3 regions of the Exiguobacterium acetylicum genome follow, and region 3 is predicted to be linked to each of the others. Evidence: riboswitches for the same ligand, from Rfam matches in the RefSeq annotation. Region 3 holds a riboswitch; each other region holds the start of a gene.
The links. A riboswitch is a leader RNA that binds a small molecule or an ion and turns the genes downstream of it on or off. The one in region 3 is predicted to bind S-adenosylmethionine.

Region 1 (4,258 bases), 200 kb from region 3:
CAGGTATGTAGTAACCGATGATTAGGACCGATTTTCCGTAACGACGAAATCCGGCTTCAGCGGAAAGAATATGTTTTTCTGAGATACGCATTTTCGGTCCGACGCGGTGTAATAGTGGCATACCGAGTTTTAATCCGAGTAAATAGCTGATCGTCATCCCGATACAACTGCCGGCGTAAGCGGCGAGAATCGTACCGACGAGTGGTAGATTGCCTTGATGCATCCAAAAACCGGACAGGACGAGCAGGGTCTCATCAGGAACCGGCAATCCCACGATACCACCTGCGAGAAGGACGGAGAGACCAAGGGCACCATATTGGTGCAGGATGTCATGTAAGAGATGATGAATCGGGGACACCTTCTTTCGTGAGAGTCTTCTTCTTCAGTGTACAGGAAATAGGGGACGGTTGGAATGAAAGGACAAAAATTCTAGGTAAAGAAAAAATGAATTTTGATTTCCGGAAGTCAACCCTTTTTCTCGATACCGTTTCGGGCTATACTCGTTAAAGTGACTATTTTTAGAGGACGGTGTCGGACGATGATGCATGTAATAAATCAGTACGGCTGGATCGAAGTAATTTGTGGCAGTATGTTTTCCGGGAAATCGGAAGAGTTGATTCGTCGTGTCAGACGGGCGCAGTACGGCAAACTGCCCGTTCAAGTATTCAAGCCGGCAATCGACGACCGGTACCATGAAGAGCATGTCGTCTCTCATATCGGCAACTCCGTCGTGGCGATTCCGATGGCGACGAGTCGCGATCTCTACGCAGCAGTAGCAGAAGAAACACAAATCGTCGGAATCGATGAAGTTCAATTCTTTGATGATGAGATCGTACAAGTCATCGAAGCACTCGCACAAGACGGAAAACGCGTCATTTGTGCAGGTCTTGATCAAGATTTCCGGGCAGAGCCATTCGGCAAGATGCCGGAATTACTGGCGCGCGCAGAATTCGTGACGAAGCTGCAAGCCATCTGTCTTTCGTGTGGGGATCCGGCTTCCCGGACACAACGGTTGATTGATGGAAAACCAGCGAACTACGATGATCCGATCATCCTAGTAGGCGCTTCAGAATCGTATGAGCCACGATGCCGCCATTGCCATGAGGTGCCTGGAAAACCGAAGCCGCTCCAGTCGGTGCAGCACCAAGAAAATTAAAAAAAGACGAACCGATCGCGGTCGTCCTTTGATGTAGCAGCTATTCGCTTTTAAGTGAATAGCTGTTTTTTTTATTATCCCGTTTCCTGTGAGAACCGGCTTGAGCGTTCGATGAAGCGGATCGTCTCACGAACGATCAAATCCTGATCATAATCGAGTGTCGCGACGTGATACGAGTTGAGTAAACAGTAGCTGCGTTTATCATTCGTCCCGATATGTTGATGCAGATAATCTGAGCTCGATGGCGGAACGACGTGATCCGTCGCCGAGTAAAGAATCAAGGTCGGTAGAAGGATCGATCCAAGACGTCCTTTCGTCTCGTCCATCAGACGAACGAGTTCGAACGCACAACGGCTCGGAACGAGGTCATAGATGATTTCGAAAGCAGACCGCTTGATGTCCGGTGCCCCTTCCGGTAAATACTGTGGACCGTCGTCGAACGAGAGTGCTTCATAGGATGGAACGGAAAGGGCAGCATTAATCGTAATGATGCCGGCGAACGGAATGCCGTCAGCGGCGAGTGACAGTGCAAGCGTCGCCCCCATCGATTGACCGATGACGAAGACTTGATCGCATGTTTCTTGTAAACGTTCATAGCCGTCTTGCAGGCTTTGCTTCCAACATCGAGCAGTCGATTGTTCAAACTCGCGGACGTTCGTTCCATGTCCACGTAAGCGCGGGGCATAGACGGTAAAACCTTCAGCAGCGAATGCCTCACCGACGTCTCGGACACTTTGCGGTGTCGCATTAAAACCATGACAGATTAGAATGCCGATCGGTCCACCTTGAAAATAAAACGCTTCAGCACCAGTCAGTACAGGATAGTTCATCATTACTATTTTTCCTCCATTCATGAAAAAAACTCGTCGACGTCACTGCTTGGACGCCCACGAGTTTTTCACCGTATCATCCAAAGCCGCGCTTTGCTGGTCGGAGCACCTTACAGATTGCAGGTTGCCGTGAAGTCATAGAGCCAGGTCTCTCGTTCACTCTTGATAAATATCATATTGGAATTGTCGGAATAATCATTGAAACGATGGTAGCACGTTCGAAAATGACTTGTCAAATCGTTCTTGACGAATCATGATCCGTTCATTAAGCTAATTCATAACTTGTTCATCCATCGATATGCGCCAAATGGATTATTTTTGCAAAGTTGGTTGACTTTTAAAGTTCCGACCCGTAATGTAAAAATTAGTTTTACGACATAAGCAACAACGCAACAACGCACATACGAATTTCATACCGCAATACTTATCCAGAGAGGTGGAGGGACTGGCCCTACGAAACCTCGGCAACAGACTCATTATGAGCACTGTGCCAATTCCATCAGACAGATGTCTGAGAGATGAGTGGAGTGGATTCTGCCACTGTGCGGATCCAGGTCTCTTCTTGTTTCTCAAGAAGGGACCTTTTTTGTTGAATGAAGGGGGAAAACGGAATGATCGCATTTCATCAAGTCAAAAAAACGTACGTCACGAAAGATCAGGCGATCGCAGCGCTCGACGGTGTCGACCTGACGATCGAAAAAGGCGAAATCTTTGGTGTCATCGGCTTTAGCGGTGCCGGAAAAAGTTCACTGCTCCGCTGTGTCAATCTGTTAGAACGACCGACGTCAGGAACGGTGACGGTCGATGGGGAAGATTTAACGCAACTGTCTCCGAAAAAATTACGCCAAGCAAAACAACGGATCGGGATGATCTTTCAGCACTTCAATCTATTGAATGCGAACACGGTCTTTACGAATGTCGCGAAACCACTCGTTCTCGCAGGCGTCAAGAAAGACGAGATTCGCCGCCGGGTAACGGAGTTACTCGAATTCGTCGATCTCGCGGACAAGGCGGATCATTATCCGGATCAATTGTCGGGTGGGCAGAAACAGCGCGTTGGTATCGCCCGGGCACTCGCGACGCAACCTTCCGTCCTCTTATGTGACGAAGCGACGTCAGCCCTCGACCCCCAGACGACACATCATATTCTCCAGTTATTAAAACGGATCAATGCCGAGTACGGGATCACGATTCTCTTAATCACCCACGAGATGGGCGTCATTCGTGAAATTTGCGACCGGGTCGCCGTCATCGAAGCTGGAAAGTTGATCGAGTCAGGAATGGTCTTCGACGTCTTTTCAAACCCGCAGACTGAGACAGCGAAAAACTTCGTCCGCTCCGTCATGCACGACGAGATTCCAGCATCGATTCGCCAGTTGATCGAGTCCCGGAATGCGAATCCGATCTATAAGATTCATTTCCTCGGACACCATACCGGTCAACCGCTCTTATCGCAAGTCGCAAAACGCTTTGACGTCGATGTCAATATCTTGCACGGGAGCATCACAGAATTGCAGGATACGCCGTTCGGCACCTTACTCGTCGAGTTGATTGGTGAGCCGGCTGAAGTGAAGCGAGCGTTACACTACATCGATCAGGCACAGGTGACGGTTGAGGAGGTGCTCGCTGATGCTAGTTAACTACAGTGATATTTGGACAGCATTCTTACAGACGATGACGATGGTCTCCATCTCACTCTTATTCTCAACCTTGATCGGCTTACCACTCGGGATCCTGCTTGTCGTCACGCGAAAAGGCGCATTGCTTGAAAATGTCCCGCTGTTCACGTTCTTCAACAGTATCGTCAATATTTTTCGCTCGATTCCGTTCATCATCTTACTCGTTGCGATCATCCCGTTGACACGGTTGATCGTCCAGACATCGATCGGAACAGAAGCCGCCATCGTCCCGCTCGTCTTTTACGCTGCACCGTACATGGCGCGGCTGATCGAGAGTTCTTTACTCGAAGTCGATAAAGGCGTTCTTGAAGCAGCAGAAGCGATGGGCGCGACACCGTTTCAAACAATTTTCCGCTTCCTCCTACCGGAAGCACTCGGTTCACTCATCCTGAACTTAACGATCGCGACGGTCGGCTTGATCGGGGCGTCGGCGATGGCAGGTGCGATTGGAGGCGGTGGTCTTGGTGACTTAGCGATCACCTATGGTTATCAACGATTCGATACGAAAGTCATGATCATCACGGTTGGAATTCTCGTCATCTTAGTCCAAGGCTTACAGACGACTGGCAATATCGTCGCACGAAAAATTAGAA
Region 2 (4,258 bases), 970 kb from region 3:
CACGGATGGTCCATCGCATATCGGGATCATGCTCGATAGCGAACACTTCATCCATGCGGGCGGTTCACAGCTTCAAATCAACTCGATTTATGAACCGCGTTGGCAAGAGCATTTCCTCGGTTTCAAATCGATGTAAGACAAAAAAGACGAATCCGTCGAATTCGACGGGTTCGTCTCTTCTTATCGCAACACGTCAGAATGTCATCTCGACGTATTTCGTTACTTGTCGATCCATCAAGTATAACTCGATCTGTTCACGGTATGCTTTATAGTGGTCGGATGCGATATGCGCTTCAAGCGCCTCTTCGTCACGATACACTTCATACAGCATGAACTGATGCTCATCCTCGATCGATTGATGCAAGGAATAGCGCAAGCATCCTTCCTCTTTTTGTGCGGCATGATAGACCGTTTCTAAAATCGGAAAGACTTGATCCGCGAGTCCTGCTTTGATGGTAAGTACAGCGTTGACGACGATTTCTCCCATGTTTCATTATCCCCTTTCGTGATTACCTGTATCTGTACCCATTTTCACGAAAAAACACACGTCAAAGGAGCTTGAAGATGCAAACACAACTTTTTGAAGCACTCGAACAATTCGAACCAAAGATGATTGCGTTACGGCGTGATTTTCATCGACACCCGGAACTTTCTTTTCAGGAAGTCCGTACACCAGAACGGATTGCAAACTTTTATGCGGAGCAGGGCATCCCTTATCAAACAGCCGTCGGAGGTCGTGGTGTCGTCGCGACGATCGAAGGCAAACAGCCTGGTCCGACGATTGCGGTCCGTGCAGATTTCGATGCTTTACCACTTCAAGAAGAGACGACGCTTGCCTTCCGGTCGATTCATCCCGGTGTCATGCATGCCTGTGGACACGATGGACATACGGCGATGGTGATGGCCCTTGCTGCTACACTCTATCCGCTACGCGATCAATTACATGGAACGATTCGAATCATCCATCAGCATGGTGAAGAGGTCTTTCCCGGTGGCGCGATCCAAATGATCGAAGCCGGCGTTCTCGAAGGTGTCGATGCGATTTTCGCGACACATCTCGAAAATGATTTACCGGTCGGTACGATTGGGTTTCGGGAAGGACATACATTATGTGCGATCGACGAATTTGAAATCATCGTCCATGGTCAAGGTGGGCATGCGCAAGCACCGCACAAAACAAAAGATGCGCTCGTCGCTGGGGCGCAGCTCGTCTGCAACCTACAACACCTTGTCAGTCGACGGGTCGATCCGTTCGAGCCCGCTGTTCTTGCAATCGGATCCTTCCACGCAGGAACGGCGCCGAACATCGTCACGGGTGAAGCACGCATCGTCGGGGAGATCCGGACGTTCAATGAGACCCTTCGGCATCAGCTCCGGCAAGAAGTCGATCTTGTCGCCAAAACGACATGTGCCGGCATCGGTGCTACTTATTCGATTGACTTCACGACAGGTTACCCGGCGCTTTGGAATCATCCGGACGAGACAAAACTCGTTCAGGAAGCCGCTTCTTTCTTACCGGAAGCATCCGTCCGGGCACTTACACCAATGATGGCTGCGGATGACTTCGCGCATTATCTAACACACGTCCCTGGAAGTTACTTCTTTACCGGTTCCGGATATACGGACGGTCGCGTCAACTATCCACAGCATCATCCGCAGTACGAAATCAACGAACAGGCGTTGTTGATTGGTGCGAAGACACTCGGAGCGACGGTTTTACGTGCCTTGAAACCTAAGGATTGACTTTATTTCTGTGTGAATGGTATCATCACAACAATGATAACGAATGACATCAACTTCATATACCCTTATCAAGAGTGGACCGAGAGATCTGGATCGATGACGTCCCAGCAACCTGCGCATAGCAAGGTGCTACGACCAGCAAAGCGAAAGCTTTGGTTGATAAAAAGCGGCGACTCCTTTTGCAACCAAGCGAAGGAGTCGTTTTCGTTTTCTCGCTGTCAGACATACAATGGGGATTTCCCACGGAGAGGAAGAGACAGATGGAAAAAGCAACATTTGCAGGTGGATGTTTTTGGTGCATGGTGACACCGTTTGAAGAATTACCAGGAATCGAGGGAATCGTGTCGGGTTACATGGGCGGTCACGTCGATAACCCAACGTACGAGCAAGTCAAAACAGGAACGACGGGACATCTCGAAGTCGTCCAAATCACGTTTGATCCGAGCCTGTTCCCGTACGAGCGTCTGCTCGAACTCTACTGGCCACAAACGGATCCGACGGATGCAGAAGGTCAATTCCAAGATCGCGGCACGCAGTACGCACCAGCGATCTTCTATCATACGGATGCACAGCACGAAGCAGCGATCGCTTCCCGTGACGCCCTTGCTGCAAGCAATCGTTTCAAACAACCGATCGTGACGCGGATCGATGCCGCTTCTGAATTTTATCCGGCGGAAGAGTACCATCAAGACTTCCATAAGAAAAATCCAGAGCACTATAAAAAAGATCGTGCTGCTTCTGGTCGCGATGCTTTCATCGAGCAGGAATGGAAAGATACGACGACGGTCTAATCACCTCGAACCACATACAGTAGCTGAAACTGATTTCAAACATCTCGTTCTTCCCCTACTTTCAGTAAAAAGTGGAGGATGATCGAGATGTCATGGAATCAGTTTTTTTATGTAAACAAATGATGTCTTCTTTGCCAACACCCTTACATAAATTTGTAATCGTTTACAAACGAAGTCTTTTGTTTTACGGTTAATAAAAATTAACCGGTTAAAAAGGAGATGATTATATGGAACAAAAAGCGATTCACATATTAGAGAGCTATGAACAGTTAAAAGTGATCAGTGATCCGTTACGAACAAAAATCCTTATGTTTCTCGTCGAAAAACCACACACGGTACATCAGTTAGCCCACTTGCTGACGTTATCTCGCGCGAAGGTCCTCTATCACGTACGGGAACTTGAAAAGCATGACTTGATTCGTCTCGTCCGGACGGAAGAACAGGGCGGCAATCTATTGAAATACTATCAAGCGATTGCTCGAGGATACATTCCTGCCGATCATCTACTGAACTTCGTCGAGACGAATGAAGCGACCCGGCAGTCGTATCTCGAAGTATTGGACCGGGCAAAGACACGCGTTCTTACGGCTCCGACAGCTACTTTTTCTCCTTCATCTCCGAACGTCGAGGACTGGATGAGTTTATCACTTCAAAAGGAACTGACGATGTCTGAAGCCGACTTTCAACGCTTTGCTACAAAATATCGTGCTCTATTGGACGAGTTCACACGGTCTCCTTCACTAGACAAAAAAGATAAAAAACACTTCTATATCATGACGACTGCCTTCGCAATTGATGAACCACTGTTTGAGAACGACGAGGTCTAAATCGGAGGTGTCTTATGCTACCTGTTGAAATGGATACGCAACAATCACTGTTTAAAAATCGATCTTTTTTATTTTTATGGGGGTCCGGTATGTGCTCCGCCCTCTCCCTATCAACCTATCTGTTTGTTGAACAATGGTATGTCATCCATACGCTAAACCAGGCGTCATATCTCGGATTCGTCCTCATGGCCACCTTGTTACCCCGTATTTTTCTCATGTTGTTCGGTGGCGTCTTATCCGATCGCTATAAACGTTCAACGATCATGCGTATCTCAAGCGGTCTACGGATCAGTTTTATAATTTGCCTCCTCGTGTTACTTCATGCCGATCAGCTTACATTGCTGACGATTTTAGTATTCGCCTTTTTATTCGGTAGTGTGGATGCATTCTTTTCGCCAGCGAATGCTTCCTTACTGCCTACACTCGTTTCGAAAGAACAGCTCACTAAAGCCAATTCATTGATTCAGACATCTAATCAAATCGCTCTCTTTTCAGGTCCGATTCTTGGTGGAGTCATCCTCAGCCATTCTTCTTACTCGTACGTCTTTCTCATGATTTTCGGAACACTCTGTCTGACGCTTCTCTTCACGTATGGTATTCGTGAATCTAAGGTCAAGCGAGCACGTCAGCATTCAGCTCTCTTTGAACTAAAAGAAGGGCTACATTACGTCTTTCACTTTCAGCAACTCAAGCAGACACTTTTTCTTGTCATCTGTGTCAATTTCTTTTTCTTTGGGCCACTCTTACTCGGAATTCCCTTACTCGTTCATGATGTGCTTCAAGGAGATGCGATGGATTTAAGTTATATGCAAGGTGCTTATCAAATGGGAATGCTCGGAGGGGCGCTCTGGAGTGGTTTTACACAGACGAAAGCAAATGGGCTTACCTCATCGGTCC
Region 3 (4,258 bases):
AAATGAACTCGTCGGTGTCGTCACTATCGTCTGCTCCGAGCCGGTCAAAATGCGACATCGAGCAAATTTGTTTGCGATGTACGTCACGCCACGCGCCCGAAAACAACAAGTCGGACGACAACTCGTAGAAGAGGCATTACGTACATTAAAGCAGCATCCTGTGATTGAACAAGTCCATCTCTCGGTCGTCCGGACGAATGAAGCTGCTAAAGCGTTGTATCGATCACTTGGTTTTAAATCATACGCGATTGAACCGCGGGCGCTGAAAATCGATGATACCTATCATGATGAAGAACTGATGTGGTATCGGTTCTAACACAAAAACGACCGGAATTCAAAGAGATGATCTCTCCTTGGAATCCGGTCATTTTTTACATCAGTTTGCCCATTCAGGCTTGCTGAAACCTTTGAATGATTTTTCGATGACTGTATTGAAAGCGTCCGATTCGACGGCTGCTTTTAAGTCTTTTGCGACTTGCTTGTCCGCATCTTTCGTTTGGACAGCGACGAGGTTACGGTATTGTTCGTCCATCGTCTCAAGCGCTAACGCATCGAGTAAGTCGAATTTCGCAGCAAGTGCGAAGTTCCCTGGAACGGCTGAGATATCAACACTTTCAACGGCGCGTGGCAGTTGAGCCGCTTCAAGTGGTTTGATGACGAGTTTCTTCGGATTCTTGACGATATCTTTTTCTGAAACGGTCAGTGGATCAGCGTCCTTCTTCAGTTCAATCCAGCCTTGTTCTGCCAAGAGGTTCAGTGCCCGTGCTTGGTTCGTCGGATCATTCGGCGTCGCGACTTCAGCACCTGTCTTGACGTCGTCAAGTGTCTTCGCTGTCTTGCTGTATAGTCCCATCGGTGCTGTCGGAACCGTGATGAGTCCTTTTAAATCGAGATTCTTTTCTTTAGAGAACGTCTTCAGGTAGATCGAGTGTTGGAACAAGTTGGCGTCGATGTTCCCGCTACCGAGGGCGATGTTCGGTTGGATGTAATCGCTGAACTCGACGATTTCGACTTTATAGCCTTTCTTCTCGAGTTGTGGCTGAATCGCTTGTTTAACCATGTCGCTATACGGACCGCTCGTCGCACCAATCTTGATCGTCTTGTCTTTTTCATCAGCACTGCTGTCTCCACATCCTGCGAGGACTCCTGCGCCGAGTAAGGCTGTTGCTAAAAAGGCATATCGTTTTTTCATGATTCCACTCTCCCTTTGTATGTATGATTAGCGTTTATCTGTTTTTCGCGCCAGTTGATTGCCAAGTGCTTGAATACTTTGAACGATGACGATGAGCACGACGATCGTCACGATCATGATGAGGTTATCGTAGCGATAGTAACCGAAACGGATCGCGAGGTCACCAACACCACCGCCGCCGACGATCCCAGCCATCGCTGAGAAGCCGATTAAGCTGATCGTCGTTAATGTGATGCCCTGAATGATGCCAGGGAGTGCTTCCGGTAAGAGGACACTGACGATGATCCGTAATGGTTTCGCCCCACATGCTTCTGTTGCTTCGATCAGACCAGGCGGAATCTCGCGGAGTGATGTTTCGACAAGGCGCGCGAGAAACGGAATCGCTGCGACACTAAGGCTGACGGATGCTGCCGTCGGACCGATCGTATTATCGAGTAAGAACTTCGTCAATGGAATAAGGGCGACGAGCAAGATGATGAACGGTAAGGACCGGACGATGTTGACGACGAAGTCAAGAACACGGCGGACGGCAAGGTTTTGAAAAAATAATCCGCGGTCGGTGACGAACAAGAGAATCCCGAGCGGAATCCCGACGACCAATGCGAAAGTAAGTGAAATTCCGACCATCCAAGCCGTCTCGCCGAGTGCCTTCAAGAGCTCGGGTAACATCGTTTGAATACGATCAAGCCACATCCTGAATCACCTCGAGTGCGTGAAGTTCCGTCGCGAGCCAGTCGAGGGCAGGAGCGATTTGATCGGATGATCCCGTCAAGCTGACAATCAGGACACCGAAGGCGACGTCTTGAATGTAGTCGACCTTACCGTGCAAGATGCTAACTGAGATATCGTAACGGCGGATCGCTTCTGATAACGTACTCTCACCGGTCTTCTCGCCCGTGAACTGCAAGCGGATGATCTTACCCGGAGTTGCCTGCAAGATGCGTTCCGGCAATTCGATTTGTAGTGCCGTATCGACGTAATGTTGCGTCACCGGATGCTTGGCTTGACTGAACAAGTCATAGGTTGAGGCGACTTCAACGACTTCACCTTGCGACATGACGGCGACACGATGGCAAATCTGTTTGACGACATCAATCTCATGCGTGATGAGGACGATCGTCAAGCCGAGTCGTTCATTCAAATCCTTCAGCAGTTCAAGAATCTGTAGTGTCGTAACGGGGTCAAGAGCGGATGTCGCTTCATCACATAACAAGACGGTCGGATTGTTTGCGAGTGCCCGGGCAATCCCGACGCGCTGTTTCTGCCCACCGCTTAATTGACTCGGGAAGTTCGTCTCAAATCCTTCAAGTCCGACGAGCGAGACGAGTTCGCGAATTCGCTCCGGGAAATCTGCACGTTTGACGCCAGCGGCCTTGAGTGCAAAAGCGATGTTATCCGCGACGTTGCGCGACTGAATCAATTGGAAATGTTGAAAGATCATTCCTGTCCGCAAGCGAAGTTGACGCAAATCTGCTTTTGACATCCCGCCGAGCGAGACACCGTCGACCTTGACGGTTCCTTGTGTCGGATGCTCGAGCCCGTTGATCAGGCGAAGCAACGTACTTTTACCGGCACCGGACTCACCGATGATTCCGAAGATTTCTCCTTTTTGGATCGTCAAATCGACATCCCGTAATGCAAAAATCGGGGTCCGGTCTCGGACGAACCGTTTTGTAATGTGTTTGAATTCAATCATCCGCTCATCTCCTCATACAAAAAAGTCGCTTTTTCCTAGTAGCAGAGCAACCAGAAAAAAGCGACGAAAGTGTAAGATTTCGTAACTTATCTCTCAGAATGAAAATCATTCTGTAGGATGTGGCACCGTTCCTTACAGGTGGTTGCCGGACGTCGTTGGGCCTAATCCCTCGGTCGCTCTCGATAAGTAGTTATGCTGTTGGGATTTACTTTAACGGAAATGATTCCCATCTGTCAAATGTTTTTTCAGAATTATTCCGCAACAGGTGTCCGGAACAGGTTGAGCGTTCCGATTCGATCGACGGCTTCTTCTAGACGTTCGACGTCAGCAATCAAACTAATGCGGACGTAGCCTTCACCGTATTCGCCGAAGAATGATCCCGGGGTCACGGCGACGTGTGCTTCGTCAAGTAGATGATCGGTGAAGCTTTGGGACGTGTAACCTTCCGGAACAGGAAGCCAGACGAAGAAGGAACCGCCTGGGCGTGGACCACTCCAACCAATCGCATCGAGTTTTGCGAACAACGCATCGCGTCGTGTTTCATACAAGCTACTTAACTCGCGGACGCACGTCTGATCACTCGTCAGAGCGACGGTCGCCGCATGCTGAATCGGTGTGAAGGCACTGACGTAGAGATGTTCTTGGTATGTTTCGATGCTTGAGATGACGGACGGATTACCAATCGCAAAGGCGATCCGGAAGCCGGACATGTTAAAGCGTTTTGAGAGTGAGAATAGCTCGATCCCGACGTCTTTTGCCCCTTCCGTCTGCAGGAAGCTCCGTGTCGGACCATCGAAACTGATGCCGCCGTATGCTAAGTCATGGACGACACAGATATCATGGGCATCGGCGAAAGCGACTGTCTGTTCGAAGGCTTCTGCCGTCGCGGTCGCCCCCGTCGGATTACTCGGGTAGTTGAGGAACAACATCCGGGCACGCTCGACGTCCGTCGTATCAAGTAAGTCGTAATCCGGTAAGAAGTTATTTTTCTCAAGCAACGGAAGCGTAATCGGGTAAGCACCAGCAAGTGCTGCGCCAGACAGGTAATCCGGGTATCCTGGATCCGGAACGATGACACCTTCTCCAGGGTTGACGATCGTCTGCGGTAAGGCGACGATGCCGGCTTTACTGCCGAGGAGAATTGCGACTTCCGTTGCCGGATCGATCGTGACACCGAATTCAGTCGCATAAAAGCGCGCGACGGCTTGTTTTAGAAAATCATGTCCACGAAACGGTGGATATTGAAGGTTCGTTGGCTCGTCGATGGCTTGTTTTAAGGCATCGAGAATATGTACAGGCGTCGTCTGGTCGGGTGTTCCTTGACCAAGTGTGATGACATCATGTCCGGCTGCTTTTACAGCACCAATTCG

Region 1: another riboswitch for S-adenosylmethionine. It lies ahead of K7G97_RS14790 (alpha/beta hydrolase); the one in region 3 lies ahead of K7G97_RS13885 (methionine ABC transporter ATP-binding protein).
Region 2: another riboswitch for S-adenosylmethionine. It lies ahead of msrA (peptide-methionine (S)-S-oxide reductase MsrA); the one in region 3 lies ahead of K7G97_RS13885 (methionine ABC transporter ATP-binding protein).

Annotation. Positions count from the first base shown of each region.
Region 1 covers NZ_CP082333.1:2,877,929-2,882,186, reverse strand. The annotation lists gene K7G97_RS14800 (DedA family protein) at 1-358, opposite strand, end outside; gene K7G97_RS14795 (thymidine kinase) at 542-1,156, shown strand; gene K7G97_RS14790 (alpha/beta hydrolase) at 1,231-1,989, opposite strand; SAM riboswitch class I at 2,057-2,158, opposite strand; SAM riboswitch class I at 2,408-2,511, shown strand; gene K7G97_RS14785 (methionine ABC transporter ATP-binding protein) at 2,598-3,626, shown strand; gene K7G97_RS14780 (methionine ABC transporter permease) at 3,616-4,258, shown strand, end outside.
Region 2 covers NZ_CP082333.1:437,882-442,139, reverse strand. The annotation lists gene K7G97_RS02375 (SH3 domain-containing C40 family peptidase) at 1-136, shown strand, start outside; gene K7G97_RS02370 (putative quinol monooxygenase) at 194-487, opposite strand; gene K7G97_RS02365 (M20 metallopeptidase family protein) at 565-1,743, shown strand; SAM riboswitch class I at 1,806-1,909, shown strand; gene msrA (peptide-methionine (S)-S-oxide reductase MsrA) at 2,004-2,534, shown strand; gene K7G97_RS02355 (winged helix-turn-helix domain-containing protein) at 2,762-3,361, shown strand; gene K7G97_RS02350 (MFS transporter) at 3,376-4,258, shown strand, end outside.
Region 3 covers NZ_CP082333.1:2,675,880-2,680,137, reverse strand. The annotation lists gene K7G97_RS13900 (GNAT family N-acetyltransferase) at 1-316, shown strand, start outside; gene K7G97_RS13895 (MetQ/NlpA family ABC transporter substrate-binding protein) at 377-1,192, opposite strand; gene K7G97_RS13890 (methionine ABC transporter permease) at 1,220-1,885, opposite strand; gene K7G97_RS13885 (methionine ABC transporter ATP-binding protein) at 1,875-2,888, opposite strand; SAM riboswitch class I at 2,972-3,077, opposite strand; gene K7G97_RS13880 (aminotransferase class I/II-fold pyridoxal phosphate-dependent enzyme) at 3,140-4,258, opposite strand, start outside.